3 regions of the Chitinibacter bivalviorum genome follow, and region 2 is predicted to be linked to each of the others. Evidence: predicted binding sites of a transcription regulator. Region 2 holds the regulator's gene; each other region holds the start of a gene.
What was found. The regulator NrdR, encoded in region 2, represses ribonucleotide reductase genes. The targets are predictions, from matches to a motif close to AAANACNATATATNGTNTTT.

Region 1 (10,274 bases), 1.2 Mb from region 2:
GCCTGCCAATGAAAACATTAATCCAAGGCCGATTGCTAGAAATGGGGTGGTACTAATGCAAGCCATGCAAACGGTAAATGCCAGGATGACGATAGATTCGAGCCAAAGACCCATAATGGTTATCGGGAATGCGCTTAAGTTAGGCTGAACCAGCCCGATGTAGCCCCAGTTGGCATACTTGGCAATAAGCGCCAATGGCATCGCAAATAAAATAGCGGCGAACAAAAGTAATAGTGCAATGCCCACTAATTTACCAGCTAAAAATATGCTGCGCGCGCAAGGATAGGAGAGCGACCAATGTACGGTTTTTCGATCCAGGTCTTTTTGCAGTAATTCTTGCGTCCACGCCAAGGCAAGGAACATCAGTCCTATACGAACGCCGGAATATCCCACATCTAGACTTACAATCACAGGCTGTCTACCGGAAAATGAGCCGGCAAGATAGGCTACGCCCAATAGCAGCCCTTCAATAAATAAAATGAGCCAAATTGCGCGATTGCGCACCCCGGATAGAATTGTGAGCTTGGTAAATAAATATAGGTTTTTCACGGAAACGTTATAAATGTTATGATGCCTTTGAGATTTTACACACAAAAAATGGTCACACAGTGACCATTTTTTCATTATTTTAGCTTTACTCTAAACTAAATAATATTATGAGCAACCGGCAACCGTTGCTGCTTTAGCTACGCAACCTGTGCTTGGGCAGGCACTTGATACATTTGGTGATGCGCCGTTGGTGTTGCCGCCGAAGTAGTTTTTACCTTTCTTTGATGATGCACAAACACCGACTTGTACTGCGTCTTCCATTGCTGCTAAGTGGGTGTTGGCAGAGCATGTTGGTGTAAAGCCGGCTTGCAGGTAGCCTGTGGCGCTTGTCGTTACTGCTGTGCCGTTGCCTGCACCTGTTGCAGCGCAGAGAGCCGTTGATGAGGTTAGTGTTGCAGCTGATGCAAAGTTTACCGACCCGGCAGCCAAAAGTGCCGCAATAATAAAACGTGCTTTCATGTCAATATCTCCTGATGGCCGATTATTGGTTAGAGTTTGCAGATGCAGAAGTCAAGAAGTTGCGTGCGTCTGACTGAGCAGCTTTGTCTTCACCTTTTTTGGTGTATTCCGCAAATTGCGGAATCGCAATAGCAGCCAAAATGCCGATAATCGCAACCACGATCATCAACTCAATCAGTGTAAAGCCTTGTTGCAGTTTTTTCATGATCTAAATCCTTATTGAAAGGGGTGGGGAATCCACTGTTTTTTATATTAAGCACAAAGTGTGCCAACTAATTTGAAGCACCATTTACAGTTGCAGCAGTTAAGAAATTTCTAGCATCACTGAGCGCAGTCTTATCTTCTGCTTTTGTTGTGAACTCTGCATATTGCGGAATTGCAATGCTGGCAAGAATGCCGATGATGGCAACAACAATCATTAGCTCGATCAATGTAAAGCCTTTCATGTTGTTCTCCTTCAGGCGAATTGGCTTGGGTGCTGCTGTATGTGCTTAGCATAGTGTGTGCCAAGTTACATCTATAGCTTAGTACCCATGGCCTGACTGCCAAAGAAATGATGAACAAGGGCTGATTAGCGGTTAGTTCGCGCTTTTATGTCATTGGTGTGCCAAAAAATGGCACATTTATCAGTAAGTACTAATTTATTGATGCGATTGAACGCGCGGGATAGGTTTAGCGTTGAGGTGAGATGATGATTTGCCGCTGATTGGCTGAGCCGCGCCATGGCTGAGTGGTGGGTTGATCTTGCTCGTATTTGCCGTCGATGACGACGTCGATGTAGTTCATGATTTCCAGATTTTGTACGTCTTCATACAAATATCCCGTCCACAGCCAGATGTTTTTTTCTGGGTAGCGCTGCTTGAAAACCCTACATAGATTAAGGATTTCAGCGCGGTTGGCGGGGTGGAGGGGGTCGCCACCGGAGAGGCTGAGGCCATCGTGAGTGGCGCAGACGGCGAGGAGTTCTTCCATGATCTCTGCGGTGAAGGGCTGGCCGGATTTTCTATCCCAGGTGGATTGGTTGTAGCAGCCTGCGCAGGCGTGTTGGCACCCAGTGACAAAAAGCGTCACTCGGATGCCGGGGCCGTTGACTAAATCGCAGGTGTAATAGCGGTCGTAATTCATCTGATTTAGCAGGTTTCTAGGGTATTGCTCTCAAGTTCTTTATTTGTATTGAATGTAGAGTCATACCCTTTGCTATGTGAGGTCTGCGCAAAATGCTTCACACGGCGCATGACTTCTTTCTGTTTGCCCGCATTAAAGGGTCTGGCATTCGGGCTGCCGAGATAGCCACACACTCGGCGGGTGACTGACAGTGTCGCGCTGTCGTCATTGCCGCACTCGGGGCAGATGAATCCGTCTGCAGTCGCGAGCGTTTCACCCATAAAGCCGCATTCCCCACACGCGTCTACCGGCGTATTACTGCCGAAATACGGCACTTTAGTGACGGCATAGTCCCAAATGCGCTCTAGCGCGAGCAGGTTGTGCTTCATATTGGGTAATTCGACGTAGGTAATGTGGCCGCCAGTGGCGAGTTCGGCGTAGCCAGTTTCAAAATCGATTTTTTCAAATGGATTCACTTTGTGCAGAACATCCAAATGGAATGAATTGGTGTAATAGCCTTTGTCCGTCACTTCGTCGATGGTGCCGAAGCGTTCCTGATCGAGTTTGCAGAAACGGTGGCACAGCGATTCGCTGGGCGTTGAATACAGTGAGAAGCCAAATCCAGTGTCGCGCTTCCATTGTTTGGTCGCTTCGCTCATGGTCTGGATCACGCCATGCAAAAATTCGCGCGCTGTGGGGCTATGCGCGGGGTGATGGCCAAACAACAACACGCCGACTTCGTGCAGGCCGATATAGCCGAGCGAAATTGACGAGCGACCATCTTTGAATAAATCCATGATGCCGTCGGTCGGCTTTAATTTTCGGCCAAAAGCGCCTTCGGTATACAAAATCGGCGCGACATTGGCTTTGACGCCTTGCAGGCGTTGAATGCGCAGATACAGTGCTCTGAAGCAGGTTTGCAGGCGCTCTTGCAGCAGAGCGTTGAATTTCTCCAAATCACCTTTCGCTTCGATCGCGATCCGCGGCAAATTCAGGCTGACCACCCCCAGATTATTGCGCCCATCGAGCACTTCACGGCCATTTTCATCGTGCCACGCAGGCAGGAAGCTGCGGCAGCCCATCGGCGATACCGGAACGCTCGAGCCCGTAATCTGGCGATTGAGCTTGGCCGAAATAATATCGGGGTACATGCGTTTGGATGTGCATTCAAGCGCTAGTTGTTTGATGTCGTAATTGGGGTCGCTTGGTTTGAGGTTAATGCCTTCGTCGAGGAAGAACACCAATTTCGGGAACACCGGCGTCGTGCCTTCCTTGCCCAAGCCGCGAATGCGCACGCGCAAAATTGATTGCTGGATAATGCGTTCAGCCCACGATGTGCCCATGCCGAATGAGAAGGTCACAAAGGGTTGCTGCCCATTTGAGCTAAACAACGTGTTGATTTCGTATTCACACGCTTGTATGCCGTCGTAGGCTTCTTTTTCGGTGCGCTCTTTGGCGTAACGCTCAGGATCGGCGATTTGATATTCATACGCGACTGCGAGATTTTTCTCGTAGCTTTTCAACACATACGGTGCGAGCGTTTGGTCGATATTGGGAATCGTCGTGCCGCCATACTGATGGCTGGCCACTTGCGCGATGATTTGTGCGGTGACGGCGCACGCAACGCCGACCGATTTGGGGCTTTCGATTTTGGCGTTGCCGAGGCGAAAGCCATTGTGCAACATGCCTTGTAAATCGACGAGGCAGCAATTGGTGAACGGCAGGAAGGGCGAATAATCCAGATCGTGAAAATGGATATCGCCACTATTGTGCGCTTCCAGAATATCTTTGGGCAGAAAGGTGCTGGCGAACTGCTTGGAGACAATCCCAGCCATCAAATCGCGCATCACGGGGAAAACGTTGGCGTCTTTGTTGGCGTTTTCGGTCGTGGCTTCGCGGTCGGTTTTATTAACCAGCCCCATCAATTTGGCATGCAGCTCGGAGCCTTGCGCGCGGATGCGATCGCGCTCAAAACGATACTGTATATATATACGTGCAACTTCGGGGTATTCCTGCATCAACGCGTCTTCGACCAATTGCTGGATAGTCGGGATATCCAGTGGCGATGGCGATGATTTGAATAAATCGGCTTCCGCCAGTTTGCGGCATTCGTCCTCAACGTAGGTCGTGATCTGCTCGGCCAGCAATTCCGGCTCCGGATATTTGGCGGCAGTGGCGGCGCGGCGGCAGGCTTCAAAGATTTTGGCGCTGTCGTAGGCGGCTTTGGCGCCATCTCGCTTGATCACTTTCAACATGCTGGACGATTCCTTGGTTCGGCGATTTAAAAAAGTGGGCGAGCAAGCAGCACTCGCCCCAAATGGCTCATTAATGAGGTATTGCCTTCAAAGCGATGAATCTAAATTTCTACAGTCATATACCTTGCAATGTATATGGCCAAGCCAATTCAAAGTCTGGTGCGGGACTGATCATTTGCCCGTTGCTGGATGCCAATGCGCATCCACCCTGTGCCCCGTAGCTCAATGCGTATTTTAATCAGCTTGCGCGCAATGCAATACACAATATATGGTGATTATTTTCTAAAAATGACACTAAATATGCTGTTTTTGATGGGCGTCAAATTCTGACGGCTGGCGGGAAAAGCTGACGGACTCATCGTGACGACAGTACCTGAGGTGTGATTTCAAGGTTGCACTCTGGCAACTGTAAACCAAACGTCAGTAGGCGCTATGCTATGCTGGTAGCTCATAATTTACGCACTCAATTGACCCATGATGAAGTCTAGGAAACTGGCTGTTTTGCTGTTTGCGTTGATGACTCCTTTGACGCAAGCGATTGATTTGCCGTCCTTTGTCGAAAAAAACAGCGGGCGCTCTTTCACATTTGATCCGGTCAGAATTCAGAAAAAGGCCGATGGCGTGTTGGCGTTGATGTCTTATTCGGTCATTCTGGATTTGGCGAGTAGCAGTTTGTCAATTCAAGGCTCGGGCGGCGAAAAGCAAAATCTGGCCATGAGTCAACTGGGCGGCGGGGCAACGATGAGCGTGGAAACGCCCTTGTATCTGGAAGGTGCAATTGCCTACAGTCGCTACGACCCGACCTTTGTGGCGACATCGGGCTCGGAAACGCGCAGTGTGCCGCTCAAATGGACAACCGTAACAGCGACGGGTGGGATAGGTTGGGATTTTCCGGTGGTGGAAAATCTGGTTTTCCGACCGATTGTGAATTTTTCGCTCGGCGCGGTAGCTAGCGACTTAAAGCTCGCGAATTGGTGGCTCAATTATAAAACCGGTAATGAATATAAATTTATCGATGGCGGCTCGATGAATGCCCTCGGGCTGGGTGGCGCCTTGATGCTTGATTACGAGCTGGTCTTGCCCGAGCATGAAATTGACGTTGAGCTGCGGTATTCGGCGATTCATTTACAAGGCTTTGCCAATGGCAACAGCCTCAATAGTAATGCCGACTCGCAAACGGCAAATATCTGGGCGCGTTGGCGGGCGCCTACGGGCTTGGTTCTGATGTCGCGCCCTTTGCGCTATGTGCTGGAGTTTTCGCATTCGCGCTATTTTGGCGATCAGGCCGGTATCTTGGGTTTTGATAATTTGTCGACGCTGGGCGCAGGCTTTGAATTTGATTCGAGCAATTACAGTAATCTGATTTCCCGTACGCGGATTTTAATGCGCTATATGTTCGGTCAAGATGTCTCGGGGATCGGTGCAAGTATTGCGGTGAGCTTCTAAAATGTAGGGTATACGTCTAAAGATGAAATAGATAATGATCTTTGGACGTATACCCTATATATATTACAGCATATAACGCGCTAGATCTTCATTGCCCGCCAAGCTGCCTAGTTTTTCGCTGACAAATGGCGCATCCACCGTCACCGTGCCCCGTTTGGCATCAAATGACACATCTTCCAGCAATCTTTCCATGATCGTGTACAAGCGACGCGCGCCGATGTTCTCCGTGCTTTCGTTCACTTTCCACGCCATTTGCGCCATTTGCGCGATGCCGTCGTTGGTGAAATTAACCTCGATCTCTTCGGTGGCCAGTAGCGCCTGATATTGCTTGGCCAAGCACGCATCGGTGCCGGTCAAGATCGTGGCAAAGTCTTCGACGGTCAGCGAATTGAGCTCGACGCGAATCGGGAAGCGCCCTTGCAGCTCAGGGATCAAATCCGACGGTTTGGCCAAGTGGAACGCGCCACTGGCGATAAACAAAATATGGTCGGTTTTGACCATGCCGTATTTGGTGCTGACGGTCGTGCCTTCAACCAGCGGGAGCAAATCGCGCTGAACCCCTTGGCGTGATACTTCGCCGCCACTGCCTTCAGCTCGGGTGGCTACCTTATCGATTTCGTCGATAAAGACAATGCCGTTTTGCTCAACGATTTTGAGCGCTTCGGCTTTGGCGTCGTCTTCATTGACGAGTTTAGCGGCTTCTTCGTCGATCAATGCTTTGAGCGCATCGGGCACTTTCATCTTTTGGGCTTTCTTTTTCTCGCCCATCGCACCTTTGAACATGCTTTGAATCTGGCTGGAAAAGTCTTCCATGCCGGGCGGTGCAAAGACTTCCATGCTCGGCGTCGGCGCCGCAACTTCGATGTCGATTTCTTTGTCGTCGAATTTACCTTCCCGCAGCATTTTGCGGAATTTCTGCCGCGTCTCAGACATCGGGTCTTCGTGGTTGACGCTGCCGTAATTGTTATTGGTCGATGGTGGCGGCAACAAAATATCGAGGATGCGGTTTTCGGCGGCATCTTCGGCCTTGACGCGATTTTTGGCGATGGCCGAGTCGCGTACTTGTTTGATCGCGATTTCCATCAAATCCCGAATAATGCTGTCAACGTCTTTGCCGACATAGCCGACCTCGGTGAATTTGGTTGCTTCTACTTTGATAAACGGGGCATCAGCCAGCTTGGCCAGACGGCGGGCGATTTCAGTTTTACCCACGCCAGTGGGCCCTATCATCAGAATGTTTTTAGGCGTGATTTCATGGCGTAGCGGTTCGGCCACTTGCTGACGACGCCAGCGATTACGCAGCGCAATGGCGACGGCTTTTTTGGCTGCAGCCTGGCCAACAATGTGTTTATCGAGTTCATGAACAATTTCTTGCGGCGTCATTTGCGTCATCGTGCGTTTCCTTCAAGGCTAGTGCTGTCTACATCGGGGCTGAAGGGATAAATTTAAAGCCCACATACGGCGCTTGAGTGCTGCAGAGTGGGCTTGATTGACTATATTAGTAATATTCCCCAAATTTGTGCTGAGCCTGTTTGTGAACGTCAAACCGCTTACTCTGCTATTGATGGCCTGGCTTGGCTTGCTATTTGCAGCCATGCTGGCAGGCTCCTACTGGCTGATTGATCTGCAACACGCGGCAATGGCTAAGGCTGGCACGATGGCGCCTCACTTTGAGATGAATGCAGCCCATCTTTCTTCGGATTTGTTGGGTATATTTGTGCTGATCTTATTTTTCTTGCTTTTTAGCTCAATACCACTGTGGGTATTGCTCGCTGTGCAAAAAAAACAGCAACAGCAGGCCACGCGGCTACTTCCCGAATTGCCGCAGCTTGAGCCCGCCAAAATTGAGGCTTTAGGCTCGACCTTTGCGCCCGTCCTGCATGCCATGCAAGCACTGCAGCAGCAGCAAGCGCAGGAGATGGCGCAGCTGAGTGAACGCAATGAGATGTTTGCCAATGCGCTCGACGAATTAAATGACATGGGGCGACAACTGCGGCGTTCTGAATTGCGCTGGGCGTTGGCGCTAGAGGCAACGGGTGATGGCATTTGGGAATGGGATGCTGATGACAATAGCTGGTATTTCTCACAACGCTGTAAATCAATACTGGGCTACCTAGATCAGGAATTAGCCAGCTCTTTTGATGCATTTCGTCAGTTGATACACCCCGACGATGCCGAGCGTGTTGCGAATCACTTTGCCCAATATGTGCAGGTAAGGCCGAAAGGCAGTTATGACATCTTTGAGCTGGAATTTCGCATGCAGCATAAAGAAGGGCATTGGCTGCAAATATTGTCTCGCGCAGTGGCCAGCCGTGATCTGGAGGGGCACGTAGTTAGGATTGTCGGCACACACAGCGATATCACCGAGCAGCGCAAAACGATACAGGATTTGTCGAATGCGAAAGAAGCCGCTGAAAAGGCGGTTTCCCAATTGCGTAATGCGCAAATGCAAATGATTGAATCGGAAAAATTGGCGGCGCTTGGGGCGCTGGTGGCGGGGGTGGCTCATGAAGTCAATACGCCGCTGGGGATCGCCTTGACTGCGGCCTCAACACTGAATGGCGATACTGAAACCGTACTAGACTTGGTCCATGCGGGGAGTCTGAAAAAAAGCGAGTTACAACATTATCTAGAGATCGCGCATGATGCAACTGGGCTGATTTTACGTCATTGCGATAATGCCGCTCGCCTGATCCGTAGCTTCAAAAACATCTCGGTGGATCAAACTGCCGAAGTGATTCGGGAGTTTGATTTGGGCTTATACCTGCAAGAAATTTTGCAATCGTTGCGACCTAGTTTGCGCCAAACGACCCACACCATTACCTTGGATTGCCCCGAGGGCTTGATGGTGCATACCTACCCTAGTGCATTTACTCAAATATTCAACAACTTAGTCAATAACGCTATTTTGCATGCCTTTGTTGCTGGCCAACATGGCGTGATGCAAATCAAGGTGCAGATATTGAGTGATGTGCTGGTTGAAATGCGTTTTATGGATAACGGGATCGGGATCGCTGAATCTGTTAGAGCAAAAGTATTTGAGCCGTTCTACACTACAAAGCGGGGGCAAGGAGGTAGCGGTTTGGGAATGAGCATTGTGCATAATTTGGTGGTGGCTCAATTGAAAGGCGTGATCAGTATTGAAGAAACGCCAGGTGGCGGCGCCAGTTTTGTGATTGTTTTCCCCCGTGCCTTATAGGGAGAAATAGGGAATGAATATGCTCGACGACGACAACTGGTTAGAAGACGATACGCATGATGAATTGGCGGCGAAGGTCGTGCCTTGGAATGTTTTGGTGGTCGATGATGAGCCTGATATTCATCATGTCACCAAATTAGCGCTGTCCAATATCGATTTTCTGCGTCGGCCACTGAATATTTTGTCGTGCTACTCAGGCAAAGAGGCCATCGAATTATTATCGGTGCGTGATGATATCGCGCTGGTATTGCTGGATGTGGTGATGGAAACGGAAGACGCCGGCCTGATTGTGGCGCGTGAGATTCGTGAAACGCTGAATAATCATCACATCCGAATAATTCTCCGCACGGGGCAGCCTGGCGTTGCGCCAGAGCGCCATGTCATCGAAAACTACGATATCAATGATTACAAAGCCAAAACCGAGCTAACTCGCGATAAGCTCTATACCTCCGTGCTCGGCACGTTGCGCTCGTATAACGACATTATGCTGATCGAGCATCAGCGTCGGCAGCTCGATGCCAATCGTCGCGGCCTGATCAAAGTGGTCGATGCGTCGACCAGTATTTTCCGTTTGCAATCGATACAGCAGTTTGCCCAAGGGGTTTTGGAGCAATTGCAATCGCTGCTGTTTTTTGAGCAGGACGCATTGTATCTGGTTGTTAATGGGGGTATGGCTGCTTTAACCCATAATAATGAAGTTATGGTGATGTATGCTACCGGGGGGTATCAGCAGTATTGTGGTCGCTCCCTCGGCCAGACTGAGCTAACACGCTTACAGCCTTCTATTGATGAAGCCATCTCAAAACAACAAAGTGTATTTGCGAGCGATCATTTTGTTGGCTTTTTCCTCTCGCCCCATGGCCCAATTAATTTGCTGATTATTGATGGCCCTGTTGAGCTGTCGCATCCCGATGCCAATTTGGTCGATTTGTTCTGTAAAAATGTGTCGATTGCGTATGAAAACCTGATGCTCAATAAGGAGATCGAGGATACGCAGCGCAGTATTATTTATCAGCTTTCTGAGGTGATTGAAAATCGCTCTAAAGATACAGGTAAACACATCCATCGCATGGCTGAGTTTTCCTATGTCTTGGCGCTTGAGTTGGGTTTAAGTGAAGAAGAGGCACAAATTATTCGTGCGGCCAGCCCGCTGCACGATATTGGCAAGGTCGGCATTCCTGATTTGGTACTCAATAAACCGGGACCACTAGATATTGCCGAGCGAGCCGTGATGGATACGCATGCGACACTCGGCTATGAGA
Region 2 (10,274 bases):
ATGACGTTGATGTAGTCATTCTTGCGTTTGAAATTGCGGGGGAAAATTTGCCGCTAAAGCGGGTGCAGGATGCCTTGTTTCGTTTTGGTCGCGCCTTTCCTGCTCAGTGGGATGAAGACAAAACTGCGGCAAATTGTTTGCGTAAAGTCGCCTGGCTAGATGGGGTTGGGGATGTTATCTCTGAATCTGATTATGAAGATAGGGCTAATTATTTAAGTCATTTGGGCCGGCATCGAGCGCCAAGAATGGCGAGTCACTGGGAGTTTCTGCTTAATCCACTCGTACTGCATCATTCTGCGGCCAAGGGTAATTTGCGCTATCGGCAGATTGAATACCACCGTATGCCCATCCTTGCCTATTTGGCGGTGGACGATCCGTTTAAGCTCAGCGATGAAGATTTCTATCGCCTTGGCATGGTGACTCGACCAGGAAACAATGATGCGGCCGCGTATACACAGAAAACGTTTGAAGAGTTCGAGCGTCAATGCTGTTTTGATCGATTTTGGGTGCCAGAGCGCAAACATTCTTCTGCCTCTACTCGGATGATGTGTAATGGACATGCGTTCGTGATGGTGGGTATGCATTCCAATCAGTTTTACTCCGACCCTTATACTGGCGTGCTCGGTCAGTTTAGGCATCAACACTTTTTAATGGCCTTGATCGCACATTTTCATAAGGCGGCCTTGCTGATGTTTTCCGATCGCCTAGCGGTAGCACTTTCTGAGCTTAATTTACAAAACGTACGCTCTATTCGTACCTTTAAACGAGAAATTCGTTTGCTGCTGGAAGGTTTCTTGCGCTTTAACCAAAGATATTGGTTTCGAGAAGTGTCAAATCAAATTGTTTCGGATCAGCTGTTTCAGATGATGTCACGCCACCTGGAGACCAATCGCTTACATAGCGACGTCAAAGAATCGGTGCAAAGCATGAATCAATATCTTGAAAACGAAGATCTTCGTCGTCAAGCTGACACCGTAGTTCGACTAACGGTGGTGACCGTGTTTGGTCTGTTGGGTACGACGATTACTGGCTTTCTGGGGATGAATTTATTTAGCTTAGCGGATGAATCGCTTAGCACGAAGATTTGGTATTTTATTGCGGTGAGCGCCCCAATTACTTGGCTCATATTCTATACCGTCGCAAAATCAAAAGCTTTGGCTGAGTTTTTGGATGCGATGTCTGATGAACGAGTTTCCTTAAGGCGCACACTTAAAACCCTTGCAAATGTCTGGCGAAAAAAGAAATCATGAAAATCTTGCATGCTTAGCTGATAACTGCGCATCTCGATTTGATCTAAGTCGTGTTAGAATTGCGCATCTTTTAACGGCTACGGATGCTTCACGCTCATGTTCTCGAAGTCCCAAACTATTGCCTCATACGATCCCGATCTCGCTGCCGCTATGGCTGCAGAAGTTGTTCGTCAGCACGAACACATCGAATTGATCGCTTCTGAAAACTACACTAGCCCAGCGGTCATGGAAGCCCAAGGCTCACAGCTGACCAATAAATATGCTGAAGGCTATCCTGGTAAACGCTTTTACGGCGGCTGCGAGCACGTTGATGTCATCGAGCAATTGGCGATTGATCGCGTAAAAGCATTGTTTGGCGCTGAGTACGCGAATGTTCAGCCTCACTCAGGCTCACAAGCCAACCAAGCGGTGTACTTCTCTATCCTGAAACCAGGTGACACCGTAATGGGTATGAATCTGGGTCATGGTGGTCACTTGACTCATGGCTCGCCAGCTAATTTGTCAGGTAAATTGTTCAATATCGTAGCTTACGGTTTGAACGAAAACGAAGAAATCGATTACGACGATATGGAACGCGTCGCAATGGAAACCAAGCCAAAACTACTGATCGGTGGCGCTTCGGCTTACGCTTTGCGTTTTGACTGGGCTCGTATGCGCGAAATCGCAGACAAAGTTGGCGCGTACTTCATGGTGGATATGGCTCACTACGCAGGCTTGATCGCCGCGGGTGTATATCCAAATCCAGTGCCACACGCTCACTTTGTGACGTCAACTACGCACAAAACATTGCGCGGCCCACGCGGCGGTATCATCTTGGCTAAGGCTGAGTTTGAAAAATCATTGAATTCAAACGTATTCCCAACACTGCAAGGCGGCCCGCTGATGCACGTGATCGCGGGTAAAGCGGTTGCATTCAAAGAAGCTGCCACTGAAGAATTCAAAGAGTATCAGAAACAAGTGTTGCTCAATGCTCAAGCCATGGCAAAAACACTGACTGAACGCGGCCTGCGCATTATTTCTGGCCGTACTGAGTCTCATGTATTCTTGGTTGACCTGCGTCCTAAAGGTTTGACGGGTAAAGCGGCTGATGCCTTCTTAGGTAAAGCACACATCACTGTAAACAAGAACTCGATCCCGAATGATCCAGAAAGCCCATTTGTAACTTCAGGCATCCGCATTGGCGCGCCTGCAATTACGACGCGCGGCTTTAAAGAAGCTGAAGCTATTCAAGTGGCCAACTTGATTGCTGACGTACTGGATAATCCGGAAGATGACGCAAATATCGCAGCTGTGTCAGCCAAAGTAAAAGCTTTGACGGCGCAGTTCCCAGTTTACGGCGCTTAAGAAAACGCCAATGACTGAATAAAGGGTGGGGCGCTCGGCGCTCCACCTTTTACTTTTTGTTCTTTATGTATACGTCTGGGTTTGATTTGTAGCATTGTCTATAGAGCAATACCTGAGTAGAGTATGAAAAGCCAAAGTTCACGATTGAAAGTGATTACTTTGGCCTTATCTATCTCTAATTGATCTTTTGTTCTTTGCGGGGTCGTTCATGAAGTGCCCATTCTGTGGTTCACCCGATACGCAAGTCGTTGACTCGCGCGTTTCCGACGAGGGCGATGTGGTTCGCCGTCGGCGTCGCTGCACGATTTGTGATAAGCGCTTTACCACCTTCGAGACCGCAGAAGTTCGAATGCCGCAAGTCGTCAAACAAAACGGCCAGCGGGCTGAGTTTGATCGCGAAAAAGTTCGCACTAGCTTCTTGCGTGCGCTCCACAAGCGGCCCGTACCAACACCATTGGTCGATGAGGCCATTTCCCGCATTATTCAAAAAGTGCTCACCGTGGGTGAGCGCGAAATCATGTCCCGCCAAATTGGCGAAATGGTAATCGCTGAACTCGCCAAGCTCGACAAAGTAGCCTATATCCGTTTTGCCTCGGTTTATCGCTCTTTCCAAGACGTAGAAGATTTTCGTGACGTGATTCGCGAAGTCACCAAGGAATAATCACGGTGATCTTTTCTGCATTTGATTACGAAATGATGGCAAAAGCGCTGCAATATGCAGCGTTGGGCGCCAATATGACATCGCCCAACCCTAGTGTCGGTTGCGTTTTGGTACGTGATCAACAATTGATCGGCTATGGCCACAGCCAAGCAGCCGGCGGTGCACACGCTGAAATTATGGCGCTCAAAATGGCAAAAAACCATTCGAGTGCCGCCGCACGCGGTGCGACAGCTTATGTCACGCTTGAGCCTTGCAGTCATTTCGGCCGTACCCCACCGTGCGCCAACACTTTGATTGGTGCGGGGGTTACGCGCGTAGTTGCCGCCTTACGCGACCCGAACCCGCTGGTTGCAGGGCAAGGCCTAGCCCGCTTGGCTGCGCATGGGGTTGATGTTTCTTATGGCCTCTTGGCCGAGCAAGCGCGTGAACATCACAAAGGCTTCTTGTCGCGCATGATCCGTAAGCGCCCTTGGTTGCGCGTGAAATTGGCCGCCAGTCTTGATGGGCGAATTGCGCTAAATAATGGTGAGTCTCAATGGATCACCGGCGCCGCAGCACGCGCTGATGTGCAGCGTTTACGCGCGCAATCCTGCGCAATGCTAACTGGCATCGGGACTATTCTTGCCGATGATCCGCAATTGAATGCACGAGGCTTTGCTGTTACACGCCAACCACAGCGGATTGTGCTCGACAGTCATTTGCGCATTAATGCCAATGCCAAAATACTAAGCGCAGCCTCGCCAGAGCTGGCTGGCAAGACGCATATTTTAACGACTCAAGCCCCACAACAAGCAGATGCTCTTGGTGAAAATGCGGTCCTTGCGACTTTGCCTGCGCAAAATGGTCGTGTCGATTTGCAGGCTGCATGCTTATATTTGGGAGAACAGGGATTTAATCTCGTGACTGTAGAGGCCGGCGGTCAGCTAGTGGGAAGCCTGCTAGAGGCGGGCTTAGTGGACGAGATAGTGCTGTACCAAGCCATGAGCTTTATTGGTCAAGGTCAGGCATTGGCTGATTTTTGCTTGGCCGATTTAAGCCAGCAGTATCGTCCGACCGTCATTGATCGTCGCATGATTGGCAATGATCAGCGAACAACGCTACGTTTTACCGATCTGAGTTTTGCTCATAGCACTTCAGGAGAATAACTATGGCCGATGAAAAAACACTCGTTTGCCCAGACTGCGGCAAAGATATTGAAGTTTTAGCCGCCTGTGGCGCAAAAAGTTATTTCTGCAATCACTGCAATGAATTGAAATCTTCCGCACGTGTGCGTGCAGCTAATCCCGCATTATTTCCTGAACAAAAGGACTGATATGTTCACAGGCATTATTCAGGCTGTAGGTCAGATTACTGATGTAAAAGCTTTTGATGGTGGCGTGCAACTGACGGTGGATGCCGCCAATCTTGATATGGGTAACGTCATACTTGGGGATAGTATTGCCCACAATGGCGCTTGCATGACTGTGATTGAACTTATACCCCCCAATTGCTACAAGATTGACGTATCGAATGAATCACTACGTTGCACGGTAGGCTTAGATAAGCCCGGCTCTCATGTCAATCTTGAAAAAGCGCTGCGTCTAGGGGATATGCTGGGCGGGCACATGGTATCAGGCCACGTCGATGGCGTTGGCAAAGTGCTGAGCTTCGACCCGATAGGCGAGAATCGCGAGCTGCGGATTTGCGCGCCACAGCATCTGGCAAAATATTTAGCCGCCAAAGGTTCGGTCGTGGTGAATGGCGTTTCACTCACCACAAATACAGTCAAAGATACGGCAGAAGGATGTATTTTCTCCATCAACCTGATTCCGCACACTTTAAGCGTTACGACGCTAGGCCAAATTACTGCGGGGGCAATGGTCAATCTAGAGATAGACCTGATTGCACGCTATGTTGAACGCATGGTTTCATTGGAAACCAACCAAGGCGGAGCCCAAGCATGAGTCAAATCTCACCAGTTCATGAAATCGTTGCCGAATTAAAAGCCGGACGCATGGTCGTATTGGTCGATGAGGAAGATCGTGAAAATGAGGGCGATTTGGTTTTAGCTGCTGACTTTGTCACGCCAGAAGCCATCAATTTTATGGCCAAATATGGTCGTGGTTTGGTTTGCCTGACACTCACCCCTGAGCGCTGCAAAACACTCAATCTCTCGACAATGGTCTCGAGCAATGGCTCGTCTTTCGGTACCAACTTCACCGCTTCTATTGAGGCCGCCGAGGGAGTGAGTACCGGTATTTCCGCACATGACCGCGCACTGACGATTCGTAAAGCAGTGGCGTTTGATGCCAAAGCCAGCGACATCGTGTCACCAGGGCATATTTTCCCCGTCATGGCACAACCAGGTGGGGTACTGGTGCGGGCAGGTCATACCGAAGCGGGTTGTGATCTCGCCATGATGGCTGGCCTCACCCCGGCTTCAGTCATCTGCGAAATCATGAATGACGATGGCACGATGGCGCGCCTGCCTGAATTGCTCGTTTTCGCTGAAGAACACAAACTAAAAATTGGCACGATTGCCGATTTAATTAATTACCGTAGTCGCACCGAGTCTTTGGTGGAGTGTGCGGGGCGTCGGAAAGTGCGCACCTTCGCTGGCGAATTTGATCTGGCGGTCTATCGCGACAAGCTTACCTCTGCTACGCATTTGGCCTTGATCAAAGGCCAGCCAACCACTGATGACGAGACCTTGGTTCGTGTCCATGAGCCGCTCTCCGTTATGGATTGGCTTGACCTTGATACTCGCAGCCATTCGTGGAGTATTGAGTCTGCTTTATTGGCGATTGAAAAAGCAGGCAAAGGGGTGGTTGTCTTACTGCACCGTGCCGAAGACGGTGAAGACTTACTGGCAAGGGCACTACCCGAGCTGAAGCTCAATAAGCCACAAAAATGGGATATGCGCACCTATGGCATTGGCGCGCAAATGCTCAAAGATCTGGGAGTAGGCCGCATGCGACTCATGTCGCCCGAGCGGAAAATACCAAGCATGATGGGCTTTGGTTTGGAAATCACAGGCTTTGCACAGCCTTAAGCCAAGTCACAACGAATTGAAGAGTCATAAAAAGGATTAAACATGTCTGTAGAAGGTATTGCATTGATTAAGCCCAATTTAGCCGGGCAGGGTATGCGCATCGGCGTTGTGATGAGCCGGTTTAACACCCCGATTTGCGAAGGCTTGCGTGACAACTGCCTCGATGAATTGGTCAAGCTCGGCGTAGCGCCACAAGACATCTTGCTCAGCAGTGTAGCTGGCGCCTTAGAGATTCCTGTTGTCTTGCAATCAATGGCCAACAGCCATCGTTTTGACGCCTTAATTGCCCTTGGCGCAATTATTCGCGGTGAAACTTATCACTTTGAATTGGTGGCGAACGAATCCGGCGCAGGCGTTACTCGCGTTACTTTAGATTCTGGCTTGCCCATTGCCAATTGCATTTTGACGACCGAAACCGATGAACAGGCTGAAGTTCGTGTAGTAGAAAAAGCGCGTGAAGCTGCGCGTGTTGCGGTTGAAACCGCTAATTTAGTAAAGGCATTACAAGCATGACCGAAGAACAAAAAGCACCCGCTGCAAAAAAACCACCAATGAAATCCGCGCGTCGTCGCGCACGTGAATTTGCGGTTCAGGGTGTCTATCAGTACTTAATGAGCCATGATACGGTCAATAATATCGATCTTTATCTGCGCGGCAGCAGCACCTATTTCACCAAGGCGGATGCCAATCTGTATCGCGCCATTTTATTTGGCGTGATTAAAGATGCCGCAGCGCTAACTAAGGCCATCGAGCCACACGTAGACCGCCCGCTTGAAGAAGTGAGCACGGTTGAATTATCCGTGCTGTACACCGGTGCATTTGAAATCATTTCAATGCCAGAAACACCATACCCAGTGATTATCAATGAAGCGATTGAGTTGACCAAAACCTATGGCGGCTCGGACGGACATCGATTTGTAAATGGTGTATTGGATAAATTGGCTGAATTGGTTCGCGCTGAAGAATTTGCTTCGATTCGCGCCAAACGCCAAGCATAAATTATTTGCCCTATGAACGAATTTGATCTGATCGCCCAGTATTTTACCCGCCCAGTGCGATATGCCGATTTGGGCGTGGGGGACGATGCCGCACTGATGACGATTAGCCCCAACCATCAGCTTGCAGTTTCCGCTGATATGTTGGTCGAAGGTCGTCATTTCTTTGCGGATGCAGATCCATATCGTTTGGGGCATAAGTGCCTGGCCGTGAATTTATCAGATTTGGCGGCGATGGGCGCTAAACCGACGTGGTTTACGCTCTCCTTGGCTTTGCCTGAAATAAAACCCGATTGGCTAGCCCGATTTAGCCAAGGTATGTTTGCGCTGGCGGATGAGCACCAAATTGAATTGGTAGGCGGCGATACCACGCGCGGCCCTTTAACGATTGCCATTCAGGTTGCTGGCGAAGTCCCTACTGGGCAGGCCATGTTACGCAGTGGCGCTCAAATTGGTGACGATATTTGGGTCAGCGGCCCGCTCGGCGCGGCTGCCGCCGCAGTCATGCACCGAACGGGAAGGGCAAAACTACCTGAGCCGACTGCACTCGAATGCGATTTACGCCTCGATTTGCCACAGCCGCGGGTTATATTCGGTCAAGCCATTGCACATTTAGCACATGCTGCACTGGATATTTCGGATGGCTTGGCCGGTGATTTGCGTCATATCTGCAATCGATCACATTGTGGCGCAGTGATTCATATCGATGCCGTGCCGATGGCCCCGCAGCTACAGCCGCTTGCACCTGCTTTGGCGTTGGAGGCGAAATTGGCAGGCGGGGATGATTATGAATTGTGCTTTACTGCGCCCCACAGTGCGCGAAGCGCACTGCAACACATCGCGACGCAATGCCAATTAAACATTAGCCGCATCGGCGAAATCGTCGCCACCAAAGGCTTACACTTTGTCGATCAACATCAACAGGCCGTCGTACTGCCTTTTGGTGGCTTCGATCATTTCAAAACTTCCTAAATATCATGGCTAGCACAAATAAAAAAACGCCGCCGCAGATTATGCCAAGCTGGGCTTTTCTGCGCAGTCACCCCGCCCATATGTTGTCATTTGGATTTGGCAGCGGCCTAGCCCAAAAAGCCCCCGGGACGTGGGGGACATTGGTCGCTTTACCCATTTTTGCCGCATTACAAATCGTTTTGCCGAATCCGATTATTTTCGTTTTCTGCGTACCACTATTTGCTCTCGGCGTATATGCTGCTGAACTCACAGGGCGGGCCTTAGGCGTGAGTGATTATGGCGGCATCGTGATTGACGAAATTGTCGCCATGATGATGGTGCTTTGTTTTACGCCGAATACGCCGCTAGCGTGGTTGCTGGCGTTTGCACTCTTTCGCCTGTTCGACATTATTAAACCTTGGCCGATTAGTTGGTTTGATCGGCGCGTCAAAGGCGGCTTGGGTGTGATGCTGGACGACCTGATCGCAGCGCTGTTTGCTATTGCAGGCATTATAGGCTTAAGTTGTTTTATTTAACTTGCGAGGCACGGGTATGTGCTTATGAGCCATATCCAGCTTTGATTTCGTGTCAATACCTAATGAAATGCTGTATTTCCTCCACTAATAGTAATCATCTTTCCCGCGCTGAATGAGCCAGCTCTGTTAAAATCGAGGGATGATCAGACTAAAATCCCTCACTCTCCGTCGCGGCGTCAAAGTTTTATTGAACCGCGTTGACTTAACCCTCAATCCCGGCTCAAAAACAGGCGTCGTCGGTGCCAACGGTGCCGGAAAATCGAGCTTTTATGCCTTGTTGCGCGATGAAATTCACGCCGACGAAGGCAATCTGGAAATGCCGCCACGCGCCGCCATTGCCCACGTTGCGCAGGAAACCCCCGCTTTACCATGCTCCGCGCTAGATTACGTACTCGATGGCGACGTTGAATTGCGTCGTATAGAGGCGCAACTGCAAGAAGCGGATGCAGCAGAAGACCATGACGGCCTGCGTCATGGCGAATTATTGGCTCAGCTCGAAGCGATCGATGGCTATTCTGCGCCGGCTCGGGCAGGGAAATTACTTGCAGGTTTGGGTTTTAGTATCGACGAAGTGAATCGCCCCGTATCGAGTTTTTCCGGTGGCTGGCGTATGCGCCTCAATTTGGCGCAGGCTTTGATGTGTCGCTCAGACTTATTGCTACTTGATGAGCCGACCAATCACTTGGATTTGGAAACTGTTGTTTGGCTTGAAAACTGGTTGAAATCTTATCGCGGGATGTTGCTGATTATTTCCCATGACCGCGATTTTCTCGATTCGACGGTCGGCCAGATTTTGCACGTAGAAAATGCTGAATTAGCACTTTATACCGGTAATTACGCTGACTTTGAAAACCAACGCGCAGAAAAACTAGCGCTGCAATCGCAATCGTATGAAAAGCAACAGCGGCAGATTGCCCATCTGGAAAGCTTTATTACTCGCTTCAAAGCCAAGGCCAGCAAGGCCAAGCAAGCGCAAAGCCGTGTTAAAGCGTTGGAAAAGATGGAGAAAATCGCTGCTGCGCATGTCGACTCACCGTTTTCATTTGCATTTCGCGAGCCCGATTCTTCTCCAAGCCCGCTAGTACGGCTTGAAGACGCACAAGCCGGCTATAGCGCTGACAAACCAATTCTGCGTGATCTCGAATTAAGTCTGGAAAATAAAGCTCGCCTTGGCCTGCTCGGGGTCAATGGCGCGGGTAAATCCACCTTTATTCGCTCGCTGGCTGGTGAACAGCCACTATTGAAAGGCATTCGCACCGAAGGCAAGGGGCTGAAAGTAGGGTACTTTGCTCAGCACCAACTTGAATATCTGCGCCTTGAAGAGTCCGCTTTGTGGCATATGCAAAATCTTGACCCCAAAACTCGGGAGCAAGAGCACCGAAACTTTCTGGGCGGATTTAATTTTCATGGTGACATGGCAACCTGCCCGGTTGCGCCATTCTCTGGTGGTGAAAAAGCACGCTTAGCACTGGCGCTTTTAATCTGGCAAAAACCGAATCTCTTGCT
Region 3 (10,274 bases), 410 kb from region 2:
CGCGTCTGAATGGCAAAGCTAGCGTCAGCTAATAATCGTATTATTGCACCGACTGGAGACCCCATGCTCAATGTAGGCGAATTAGCCCCTGATTTTTCTTTGCCCGATGCTCAGATGGAGATGATCCAGCTGAGTGATTTTCAGTCGAAAAAAAATGTCGTGTTGTACTTTTTTAACAAAGATCATACGCCTGGCGGAATATTAGAGGCGGTTGAGTTCTCTGACCGTGCTGACGCATTTTCGCAATATGACACCGTTATTCTGGGGGTGAGTTCGGATGACTGTCTGGCCCACGATAGTTTTATCGATGAGCAAGGCCTTTCATTCGACCTTTTATCCGATACAGAAGGCGAGGTTAGCCGCCTCTATCACGCCATACACGAATGGGAAGCACATGGCGTGGTAAGATATGGCATCGAACGCTCGACATTTGTCATTGATAAATCGGGTGTGATTCGGCATGCTTTCTATCATGTCGTTCCCAAAGGCCATGCGGCCGAAATTTTGAACCTTGTAAAACAGCTAGGATAAACACTATGCAAATCGCCAAAAATTCCGTTGTTACACTCACTTATGAAATGTACGACGCCGAAGGCAATCAAATCGACAAAACCGAAGAACCGATTGCTTACCTGCATGGCGGTTATGACAATATCCTGCCGCTGGTTGAAGAAGCGTTGCATGGCAAGTCAGTGGGTGATGCGGTGGAAGTGACGATGTCACCAGATGACGCATTTGGCGAATTCGAGCCAGAATTGGTTCGTGACGAAGACAAAGACGGTTTCCCGCCTGAAGTTGCAGTGGGCATGATGTTTGAAGCTGATGATCCTGAAACAGGCGAAGTAATCTTGTTCCGCGTGACTGAAGTTGAAGGCAATAAAGTGACAGTAGATGGCAATCACCCATTTGCTGGCATGACAATTCGTTTTGCCGCTAAAGTAACGAACGTTCGCGAAGCAACTGCCGAAGAGTTGGCTCATGGCCACGTTCACGGCGAGCACGGCCATCACCACTAAGATGAAATAGACTGCTTTAAGATGCGGTCTTTGAATGAGTAATGAAAAAGGCGGCTTGGCCGCCTTTTTGTTTGTCGAGCAGAAAGTTACATCACTTGCTTGGTATGTGCTGCATGTTGCAATCTTGCAACCCGCTGTCATGTAAGTTTAATGGTCCAACAGCACACAAACCCAAGCCTGGCTTGGGTTTGTGCTTTTTACCTCACCATTCATCTGCTAGCACAGCCTGTGCTAGTTGCACCAGCCCCCCACTTTCCCCTAGTATTTGTGTCACCACTGTGACCTGAACACAAGATGTAGTGTTTCTTCACAAACTATACACAGACTTATACACAAAGCTTTGAGGAACCGTGCATGTACGCCACGCTCGACAGTAGCCCAACTAGCCGCACTGATAGTACTGATATCCAGACACCATCACACGATGCTGCGCATTACGCTAATTACAAAATTATTCGCCGTAATGGCTCGGTTGTTCCTTTTGAGCCATCAAAAATCTCTGTTGCCGTAACTAAAGCATTTATCGCGGTACAGGGTAGCCACGCCGCTTCTAGCGCGGCTGTGCGTGAGCAAGTTTCTCATTTGACTGATTCAGTCGTGAATGCGCTGATGCGCCGCAAGCCTGATGGCGGTGCGATTCACATTGAAGACATCCAAGACCAAGTTGAATTGGCGCTGATGCGCTCGGGCGAGCACGATGTGGCGCGCGCCTATGTACTGTATCGCAGCGAACGTCAACGTGAGCGTGATGCTGCGCGTCATGAAGCCGAGCCTGCTGAGCAGCACGCAATTAATGTGTTGTATGAAGATGGCAGCAGCCGTCCGCTCGATCTGACTAAACTCAAAGCGCTGATCGCTTCGGCGTGTAGCGGCTTGGAGCAATACACCGACCAAAACCAGATTTTGGCTGAAACACTTAAAAATCTGTACGACGGTGTTCCGGCAGAAGAAGTTCGCAAATCAGCAATTTTGGCTGCACGCACCTTCCTCGAAACCGACCCTGCTTATGGTCTGGTGACTGCACGTTTGCTGCTCAATACCGTACGTCGTGAAGTGCTAGGTGAAGAAACCAGCCACGAAGACATGGCAACGGTGTACGCGAGCTATTTCCCGCGTTACATCAAAAAAGGCATCGAAGCCGAGTTGCTCGATGAAAAGCTGGGTCAGTTTGATTTGGCGAAATTGGCTGCTGCCTTGGATCACAACCGTGATTACCAGTTTGGCTACCTTGGTCTGCAAACTTTGTACGACCGCTACTTCCTGCACATCAACGAGCGCCGCATCGAGTTGCCACAGGTCTTCTTTATGCGCGTGGCCATGGGCTTGGCGCTGAATGAAACCAATCGCGAAGACCGCGCGATCGAGTTCTACAACGTGTTGTCGAGCTTTGACTTTATGTCATCAACGCCAACGCTGTTTAACTCGGGCACGCGTCACAGCCAGATGTCGAGCTGCTACCTGACGACTGTACCTGATGATTTGGATGGTATTTTCGAAGCACTCAAAGAAAACGCATTGTTGTCGAAATTTGCTGGTGGTTTGGGTAATGACTGGACTTCCGTGCGCGCCATGGGTAGCCACATCAAGGGTACCAATGGCAAATCTCAAGGCGTAGTGCCATTCCTGAAAGTGGTGAATGACACTGCCGTGGCGGTCAATCAAGGTGGTAAACGCAAAGGTGCAGTCTGCGCTTACCTGGAAACTTGGCACGCTGACATCGAAGAATTCCTCGAGTTGCGTAAAAATACCGGTGACGACCGTCGCCGTACGCACGATATGAATTCGGCCAACTGGATTCCTGACCTGTTTATGAAACGCGTCATGGAAGGTGCTAACTGGACATTGTTCAGCCCATCCGAAGTGCCAGATCTGCACGATAAAGTGGGGAAAGCCTTCGAAACTGCCTACACCAACTACGAAGCCAAAGCGGCGCGTGGTGAAATGCGCGTGGCGAAAACCATCCCCGCTTTAAGCCTGTGGCGCAAAATGCTGACGATGTTGTTTGAAACGGGCCACCCATGGATCACTTTCAAAGACCCATGCAATATCCGCAGCCCACAGCAACACGTTGGTGTCGTTCATTCATCGAATTTGTGCACCGAGATCACGCTCAATACCAACGACGAAGAAATCGCCGTATGTAATTTGGGCTCGATCAATCTGTACAACCACCTGAAAAATGGTGAACTCGATGCTGAGAAACTATCGCGCACCGTGAAAGTAGCGATGCGTATGCTCGACAACGTGATCGACATTAACTTCTACCCAGTGCGCAAAGCGCGTACGTCAAACTTGAAACACCGTCCAGTCGGTATGGGCATTATGGGTTTCCAAGACTGCTTGCACGCGCTGCGTATTCCATATGCATCAGAGGCCGCAGTTGAATTTGCCGATGTATCGATGGAAACCGTGGCTTACCACGCTTACTGGGCTTCAACCGAATTGGCGCAAGAGCGCGGCATTTACGCCAGCTACAAAGGCAGCTTGTGGGATCGTGGCATCTTGCCGCAAGACTCACTGCGTCTGCTTGAAGAAGAGCGCGGCGGCTACCTGGAAGTGGATCGCAGCTCGCGTCTGGATTGGACGATGCTGCGTGACCGCATCGCCGCCTACGGTATGCGCAACTCAAATTGCTTGGCGATTGCGCCAACCGCTACGATTTCAAACATCGTCGGCGTGGATGCGTGTATCGAGCCGACTTACCAAAACTTGTTCGTGAAATCGAACTTGTCAGGTGAATTCACCGTGATCAACGAGCACTTGGTGCGCGACCTGAAAGCCCGCGGCCTGTGGGACGAAGTCATGGTGTCGGATCTGAAATACTTCGACGGCTCAGTGGCGCAAATCGATCGCATCCCGCAAGACCTGCGTGATCTGTACGCCACTGCGTTTGAGATGGATCCGAAATGGTTGGTGGAAGCGGCTTCACGTCGTCAAAAATGGATCGACCAAGCGCAATCGCTCAATATCTACATGGCCGGTGCCTCAGGTAAGAAACTGGACGAGTTGTACAAACACGCTTGGTTGCGCGGCCTGAAAACCACTTACTACCTGCGCACGCTGGCAGCAACGGCGGCTGAGAAATCAACCGGTCGTGGTGGCGAGTTGAACGCGGTGCCAGTGGATGGTGGCTATGCAGCAGCGCAAGCGCAAGCCGTGATTACGGCTGCGGCGGCGGTGGATAGCACGCCAGCGACGGATGCGAAGTTCTGCTCGATTGATAATCCAGATTGCGAGGCGTGCCAGTAATCATGGGCTTCAAGCAAATACCTAATTAGGTATTTGCTTGACCTAGTTCTGCTGATTGCTTTTGCAAGAGATACCCATCGCTGCCGCTATTCGGTAGCGATATTTAAAATGATTGTGGCAGTTATTTTAAATATCGCGAGATGGAAGAGTATTGGCTAATTGAATTTGAAGCGGTTCTCTTGACTGGAGTTGCCGCCTTCCGCGGGGGACGTACTTTCTTTGCCTCGCCAAAGTAAGTACGCAAAGAAAGGCGACCCGGGCGAAAAGCGCTCCGCGCTGCCCTTGCTTCGTCGTGAGCCAAACGGTGAAACTGTTTGTCTCTCTCCTCGCCGCGGTTTTCGCTACACGTGGATAAAAGCCCCAGCCCAATCATCGCGGCGCTGCCGTAGGGTGGGTTAGGCCGAAGGACGTAACCCACCATCTTGCTGCTAATGTGGGTATAGGTCTGTAGATAATGCCGGGTTTGGCTTGTATTGATATACCTCGGTGCCGCATGGCGGCGCCGATATTTAAGATGGTTCGTCGAGTCATCTTAAATATCGGTGATCCCGATTGAATATATTGGCGCAAAAGCGCGCTGGCAAGGCATGAGGCCGATGATAGTACATGGTGTACAGCGAGGCCGATTAACGCTGCCAGCGTGTTTTTGCTTAAAACTAAGGAATGATTGTGCCCCAACACCCGCTCGATACCCTGATCACGCGCTTGCCTAAAACCGAGCTGCATTTGCACATCGAAGGCTCGCTCGAGCCTGAGATGATGTTTGCGCTTGCTGCGCGCAATGGCGTGGCTTTGCCGTATGCCGATGTCGAGGCGGTGCGAGCGGCGTATCAGTTTGATAGATTGCAGTCTTTCCTTGATCTGTATTACGCCGGTGCGTCGGTGCTGATTACCGAGCAGGATTTTTACGATCTGACTTGGGCGTATTTACTGCGCGCCAAAGCGGACAATATCGTTCACACCGAGATTTTTTACGATCCGCAAACGCATACTGCGCGCGGCATTGATTTTGCCGTGTCATTCAACGGCATCCGCCGCGCTTTGCTCGACGGCGAGGCGCAACTTGGTATTAGCTTTAGGCTGATCATGTGCTTCCTGCGTCATTTGAGCGAGGAAGACGGCTTTGCCACGCTAGAGCAGGCGATGCCGTATCTGGCGCAGATTGACGGTGTGGGTTTGGATTCCAGCGAATTGGGCCACCCGCCCAGCAAATTTGCACGCCTGTTTGCGCGTTGCGCCGAGCTGGGTTTGCCCGCCGTGGCGCATGCGGGTGAAGAGGGGCCAGCCAGCTATATTTGGGAAGCGCTTGATTTGCTTAAATCGCGCCGCATTGATCACGGTGTGCGCTGTACTGAAGACGCGGAACTCGTGAAACGGCTCGCCGCCGAGCGCATTCCGCTCACCGTTTGCCCGCTGTCGAATCTGAAGCTCTGTGTGGTGAACGATTTGGCCGAGCACAATCTACGCGAGCTGCTGGCCGCAGGTCTGTGTGCGATGGTCAATTCGGATGATCCGGCGTATTTTGGTGGTTATCTGAACACCAATTTACTCGCCTGTCGCGCAGCGCTCGATCTATCGCAAGACGAGATTGTGCAGTTGATCCGCAATAGCTTTGAAGCGAGCTGGCTCACCGCAGACCAAAAAGCGCACTGGCAAGATCAAATCAGCCAAGCGCTCAATGCCTAATCGGAGGCTTTACATGAAACGGATGTTGAGTCTGGTTTTCGTCCTGATGCTCGCCGCATGTAGCAGCACAATGACAGGGCAAAAGCGGGCCGCCGAGCAGATTGTTCAAGGCCGCATTGCACCTATCCCAGGCAATGGCGTGGTGCTTATGTCGATGAGCCTGCAATCACTCGACCGTGACACCAGCGACGCCACGGTATTTGTGCAAGGCGCGCAAGGGGCCAATTACCTCTATGCACGGATCATGACCGACATCATTAACGCACCAGGTAGCGAGCCTAGCCCCGCAGGTCGAGTGTACTTGCTGAGTTTGCCTGCGGGTGAATACACGGTGAGCAATATTACGGGAAGCTGGTCTCGCCACAGCAATTCGATGCTGGGTTTTGATACCAGCGAATATTTCAATGTGCCCGTACAGCAAAAATTTAGCGTTCGTGCCGGTGAGGTCAGCTACCTCGGTAGCCTTAACCTCAATATCAATTTTCAATCGAGTGTGACTTTTAGCAACGAATTCAAACGCGATATGTTTGATTTGCAAAAACGCTATCAACTCACCGACACCAGCAATATTCAGCAACAACTGCTCGGCAGCCAATAAGCATTGCCAGCACATATTCAAAATGTATTAAAAGGAAAGTAGCCATGCTCAGTTTTGACGATGACGTTCTCGACCGCCCAGCCGCACCCGCGCCAGCTCAGGCGAACGCCATTCCTGCCGCACCAAAAGTGGCCACCAACGCCATTCCGCCGCGCATCACCGCCGATGACAAACGCGTCATCAACGGCACCACCGACGTCAATCAGCTCGTGCCATTCAAACACAAATGGGCCTGGGAAAAATACCTCGCCCAGTGTGCAAACCACTGGATGCCGCAAGAAGTGAACATGCAGCGCGACATCGAGCAATGGAAAACCGGCCAGTTATCCGAAGACGAAATGCGCGTGGTCAAACGCAATCTGGGCTTCTTTGTGACCGCCGACAGCCTCGCAGCCAACAACATCGTGCTGGGCACCTACCGCCAGATCACCTCGCCAGAATGCCGCCAGTTCCTGCTGCGCCAAGCGTTTGACGAAGCGATTCACACCCACGCTTATCAATACATTGTTGAATCATTGGGTCTGGACGAAGGCGAAGTCTTCAACGCCTACAACGAAGTCAAATCAATCCGCGATAAAGATCATTTCCTGATGCCATTTATCGACGTATTGACCGACCCCGCGTTCAAAACCGGCACCTTGGCCACCGACCAAGCCCTGTTGCGCTCGATCATCGTATTTGCCTGCATTATGGAAGGCCTGTTCTTCTACGTTGGCTTCGTACAAATCCTCGCGCTCGGTCGTCAAAACAAAATGACGGGTGCTGCCGAGCAGTACCAATACATCCTGCGCGATGAATCCATGCACTGCAATTTTGGTATCGACTTGATCAACACGATCAAAATGGAAAACCCAGAATTGTGGACAGAATCATTCAAAGCCGAAATCGTCGAGCTATTCAAGCAAGCCGTTGAGCTCGAATACGCCTACGCCGAAGACACTATGCCACGCGGCGTATTGGGTCTGAATGCCGCGCAATTTAAAGAATACCTGCGTTTCATCGCCAATCGTCGGATGCAGCAAATTGGCCTGAACGAGTTGTTCCCTGGTGTAACGAATCCATTCCCATGGATGAGTGAAATGATTGACTTGAAGAAAGAGAAAAATTTCTTTGAGACTCGGGTGACGGAGTATCAGACGGGTGGGGCGTTGAGCTGGGATTAATTTTGCTTTTCTAATTTGTGAGTTCTACCATAGTTCCGAATTTTATAGGCATAGTTCCGAATTTTTGTGTAGCCAAAGTTCCGAATAAATTCCTGAAAAGACTGCGGAGCTATTAAAGGTCAGCGTCGAACGACAGATAAGTTTGCATTATCGACACATAAGCCTGCATTCGACGACACATAAAGCAGCACAGAAAAGCCCGCTTACGCGGGCTTTCTACTTAGGTCATACCCCCCGAGCCTTGTAGTATTTCTCCAAGGTTAGGAGGGGCTGCCTATTCAAATTTGCAAATTAAACCACCTGAAACTTTAGACTCCCTTTTATTGACATGCCATCATGTCACTCATCTAGCGTCTTTCATAACTTTAGGCTGGAAGCGCCATCATTCAGCTCCCAGTTTCTCTGCGAGAGTGGCTTCTTGAACTGCTGGCGCCTCTGTTGCCCCGATGCTCTTAAGCAACGATGAATATTGCTCGGAGTCTTGCTTAAGTCGTTCAATAATGAGCTTTGCAGCGCTCTGCATTTCGGGAACTTCTACGGGGGTTGCTCCACGCTCAAATACTCCGGCAAGATGGGAGTATTCATTATTGATTCTGTCAATTAACACCGCAGGGATTTTATCTTCACCAAAAAATAGGCGCAGCGTACCTTCGTTCATTCCTTGATCGGGGTATTTGTAATACAAATAAATTTCAAAAAATTTTCTGGCATTGTTTGAAAAATTATAAAATATTACATAATTAGTGTCGTCAACTGACTCAATGGATGCGCACTTATGTATTTGTTGAAATAGGTAATTGAATTCTGTGACAAACTCTTTGAGATATTTTGGCATGATCGCAATTGTCGATATTCTATCTTTGCGGGCAACGACGAAATAACCCTTTTGATAGTCTTTAAGTTTGCCATCGTTGTCGGAATATTTTCCGCCAAGGCGCTTAAGGTATTTCAGAAAATCAAGATTATGGGTTGATATAAAGAGCTGAGAGAATTTTTTGGTAGAGACGATCTCGGTGTTTAGCAGGCTGTAAATAAAAAAGATGTGATTCCCATCTAGAGACGAAATGGGGTCGTCAATCCAAATGACTGGTTTGGTATCTCGTGTGGCGATATCGTCGAGCTTTGCCAAAAAGTAACAAAAAGCAAGTAGGCTACATTCACCTTCACTTAGGTGATGAGCTTTCTTGTTGTCACGAATCACCTCGAAGCGTACTCGTTTTGCTCCCTCCCCCTGTTCCTGTTCGGCTTTGAGTTTGAGAAATCTATGCCCGAAGAAATTATTCAAATACTCATTGACCTTTATCGCACCTTTCTCTTCGTCGTTCAGCTCGCGCTTTTTCGATGCAATCTCGTTAGTTTTTTCGAGGACTTTGGCATTGATTTGACTGACTGCTTGTATTGATTCTGTGCTTTTTCCTTGTAACTCTACGATGGTGGATTGTTGTTTGTCGTATTCGATAGTGATCAGATAGTCTGAAACTTCCTTTAGACGTAGCTTATCTTTGGCCGATTTCTGATCGCGAGCCAACATGGTTGTATAACCATCAGATTTCTCGCAAAGTGCCTTGTAATTATCCCAAATGGATAATAAATGATCTGTAGCCTCTACTGGAGCTTCAAAAGTTCTGGAGCTTAGAATGTTTTCTTTTCGATACGTTAGCTGGAAAATTAACAAATCCAATGATTGTGTGTAATTTTTGATGGCCTCTTTTAATGAAATATCCAGATCGCTTAATTCTTGGTGATATTTTGAGTAGAAAAGATTTTTATCAATCGATAAGGCCGAGCTGATGGATTTTTTTTCGTCCTCAATCTGTACTATTAGTGCATCAATATTTTTCTCAAGCTGATTCGACTCTTCGTCAAAATGTTTATCTAGTACTGCCCAGCGGTCCGCGGAAATTGTACTGTCACAAAATAGGCACTGATTGAATTTGTCCTTGTGATGTGCTCGGCCTTCATTGACCCATCTGTGCAGGACTGCATTTTTTACCAATTCTTCAATTTTGTTTGATTCGCTGATCTTCTTAGTGACAAGTACTTCGGTTTGCGCTGCTAGGCTTTGGAATTTAGTGTTAGGTGCCGTGAAGTGAGGAATTGGTTGAAGAGCAGTTTCTAAAATTAGTTTTTCGTATTGTGTTAGCTGTTCTTCTGAAGGAGGGTGATAATCTGTAGCTTGAACTAATGAGATATCTCCCTTCAACTTCTGTATCGTGTAGTTTTGATCGCCAAAGCGTTCCGACTTGTATTTTATCCCTATTTTTTTATCTGTTGCTTTACTACTTAGTTGAGTTTCTAGGGCATCCTTGGCCGACTGATGCTGTTGTGATGCTATGCCGCTGGCCGTTTTGGCTGAACTCAATTGAGCATAGAGTCCTGTTTCGTTAGCTATTTCGTTTGAGCCAAGTTCTAATTCAAGCTCTGCTATTTCTTGTTCGATCTTGTTGTTATCGTCACCAAGGATAGCAAATGATTCAATGTTTTCATCAGGGTTTACTATAAAGCGTAAATTGTCACGAATAAAGTCTTCATTAAATACTCGAATGGTTTTTGTGTGATTTT

Region 1: a site for NrdR is predicted at 4,625-4,644, ahead of nrdD (anaerobic ribonucleoside-triphosphate reductase). Genes of this name have one in related genera too.
Region 3: a site for NrdR is predicted at 1,302-1,321, ahead of HQ393_RS06790 (ribonucleoside-diphosphate reductase subunit alpha). Genes of this name have one in related genera too.

What each region holds. Positions count from the first base shown of each region.
Region 1 is NZ_CP058627.1:3,437,113-3,447,386, forward strand. Features, by position in the region: gene HQ393_RS16215 (ABC transporter permease subunit) at 1-624, opposite strand, end outside; gene HQ393_RS16220 (hypothetical protein) at 655-1,008, opposite strand; gene HQ393_RS18160 (prepilin-type N-terminal cleavage/methylation domain-containing protein) at 1,031-1,213, opposite strand; gene HQ393_RS17975 (pilin) at 1,281-1,454, opposite strand; gene nrdG (anaerobic ribonucleoside-triphosphate reductase activating protein) at 1,681-2,133, opposite strand; gene nrdD (anaerobic ribonucleoside-triphosphate reductase) at 2,139-4,367, opposite strand; gene HQ393_RS16245 (autotransporter domain-containing protein) at 4,842-5,813, shown strand; gene hslU (ATP-dependent protease ATPase subunit HslU) at 5,877-7,205, opposite strand; gene HQ393_RS16255 (PAS domain-containing sensor histidine kinase) at 7,303-9,012, shown strand; gene HQ393_RS16260 (response regulator) at 9,026-10,274, shown strand, end outside.
Region 2 is NZ_CP058627.1:1,015,937-1,026,210, reverse strand. Features, by position in the region: gene HQ393_RS04735 (hypothetical protein) at 1-1,250, shown strand, start outside; gene glyA (serine hydroxymethyltransferase) at 1,347-2,594, shown strand; gene nrdR (transcriptional regulator NrdR) at 2,803-3,255, shown strand; gene ribD (bifunctional diaminohydroxyphosphoribosylaminopyrimidine deaminase/5-amino-6-(5-phosphoribosylamino)uracil reductase RibD) at 3,264-4,400, shown strand; gene HQ393_RS04715 (YfgJ family double zinc ribbon protein) at 4,403-4,567, shown strand; gene HQ393_RS04710 (riboflavin synthase) at 4,569-5,198, shown strand; gene ribBA (bifunctional 3,4-dihydroxy-2-butanone-4-phosphate synthase/GTP cyclohydrolase II) at 5,195-6,286, shown strand; gene ribH (6,7-dimethyl-8-ribityllumazine synthase) at 6,329-6,799, shown strand; gene nusB (transcription antitermination factor NusB) at 6,838-7,284, shown strand; gene thiL (thiamine-phosphate kinase) at 7,297-8,253, shown strand; gene HQ393_RS04685 (phosphatidylglycerophosphatase A family protein) at 8,259-8,768, shown strand; gene HQ393_RS04680 (ATP-binding cassette domain-containing protein) at 8,908-10,274, shown strand, end outside.
Region 3 is NZ_CP058627.1:1,428,254-1,438,527, reverse strand. Features, by position in the region: gene HQ393_RS06800 (peroxiredoxin) at 64-531, shown strand; gene HQ393_RS06795 (FKBP-type peptidyl-prolyl cis-trans isomerase) at 537-1,016, shown strand; gene HQ393_RS06790 (ribonucleoside-diphosphate reductase subunit alpha) at 1,371-4,265, shown strand; gene HQ393_RS06785 (adenosine deaminase) at 4,935-5,951, shown strand; gene HQ393_RS06780 (hypothetical protein) at 5,965-6,549, shown strand; gene HQ393_RS06775 (ribonucleotide-diphosphate reductase subunit beta) at 6,594-7,712, shown strand; gene HQ393_RS06770 (AAA family ATPase) at 8,095-10,274, opposite strand, start outside.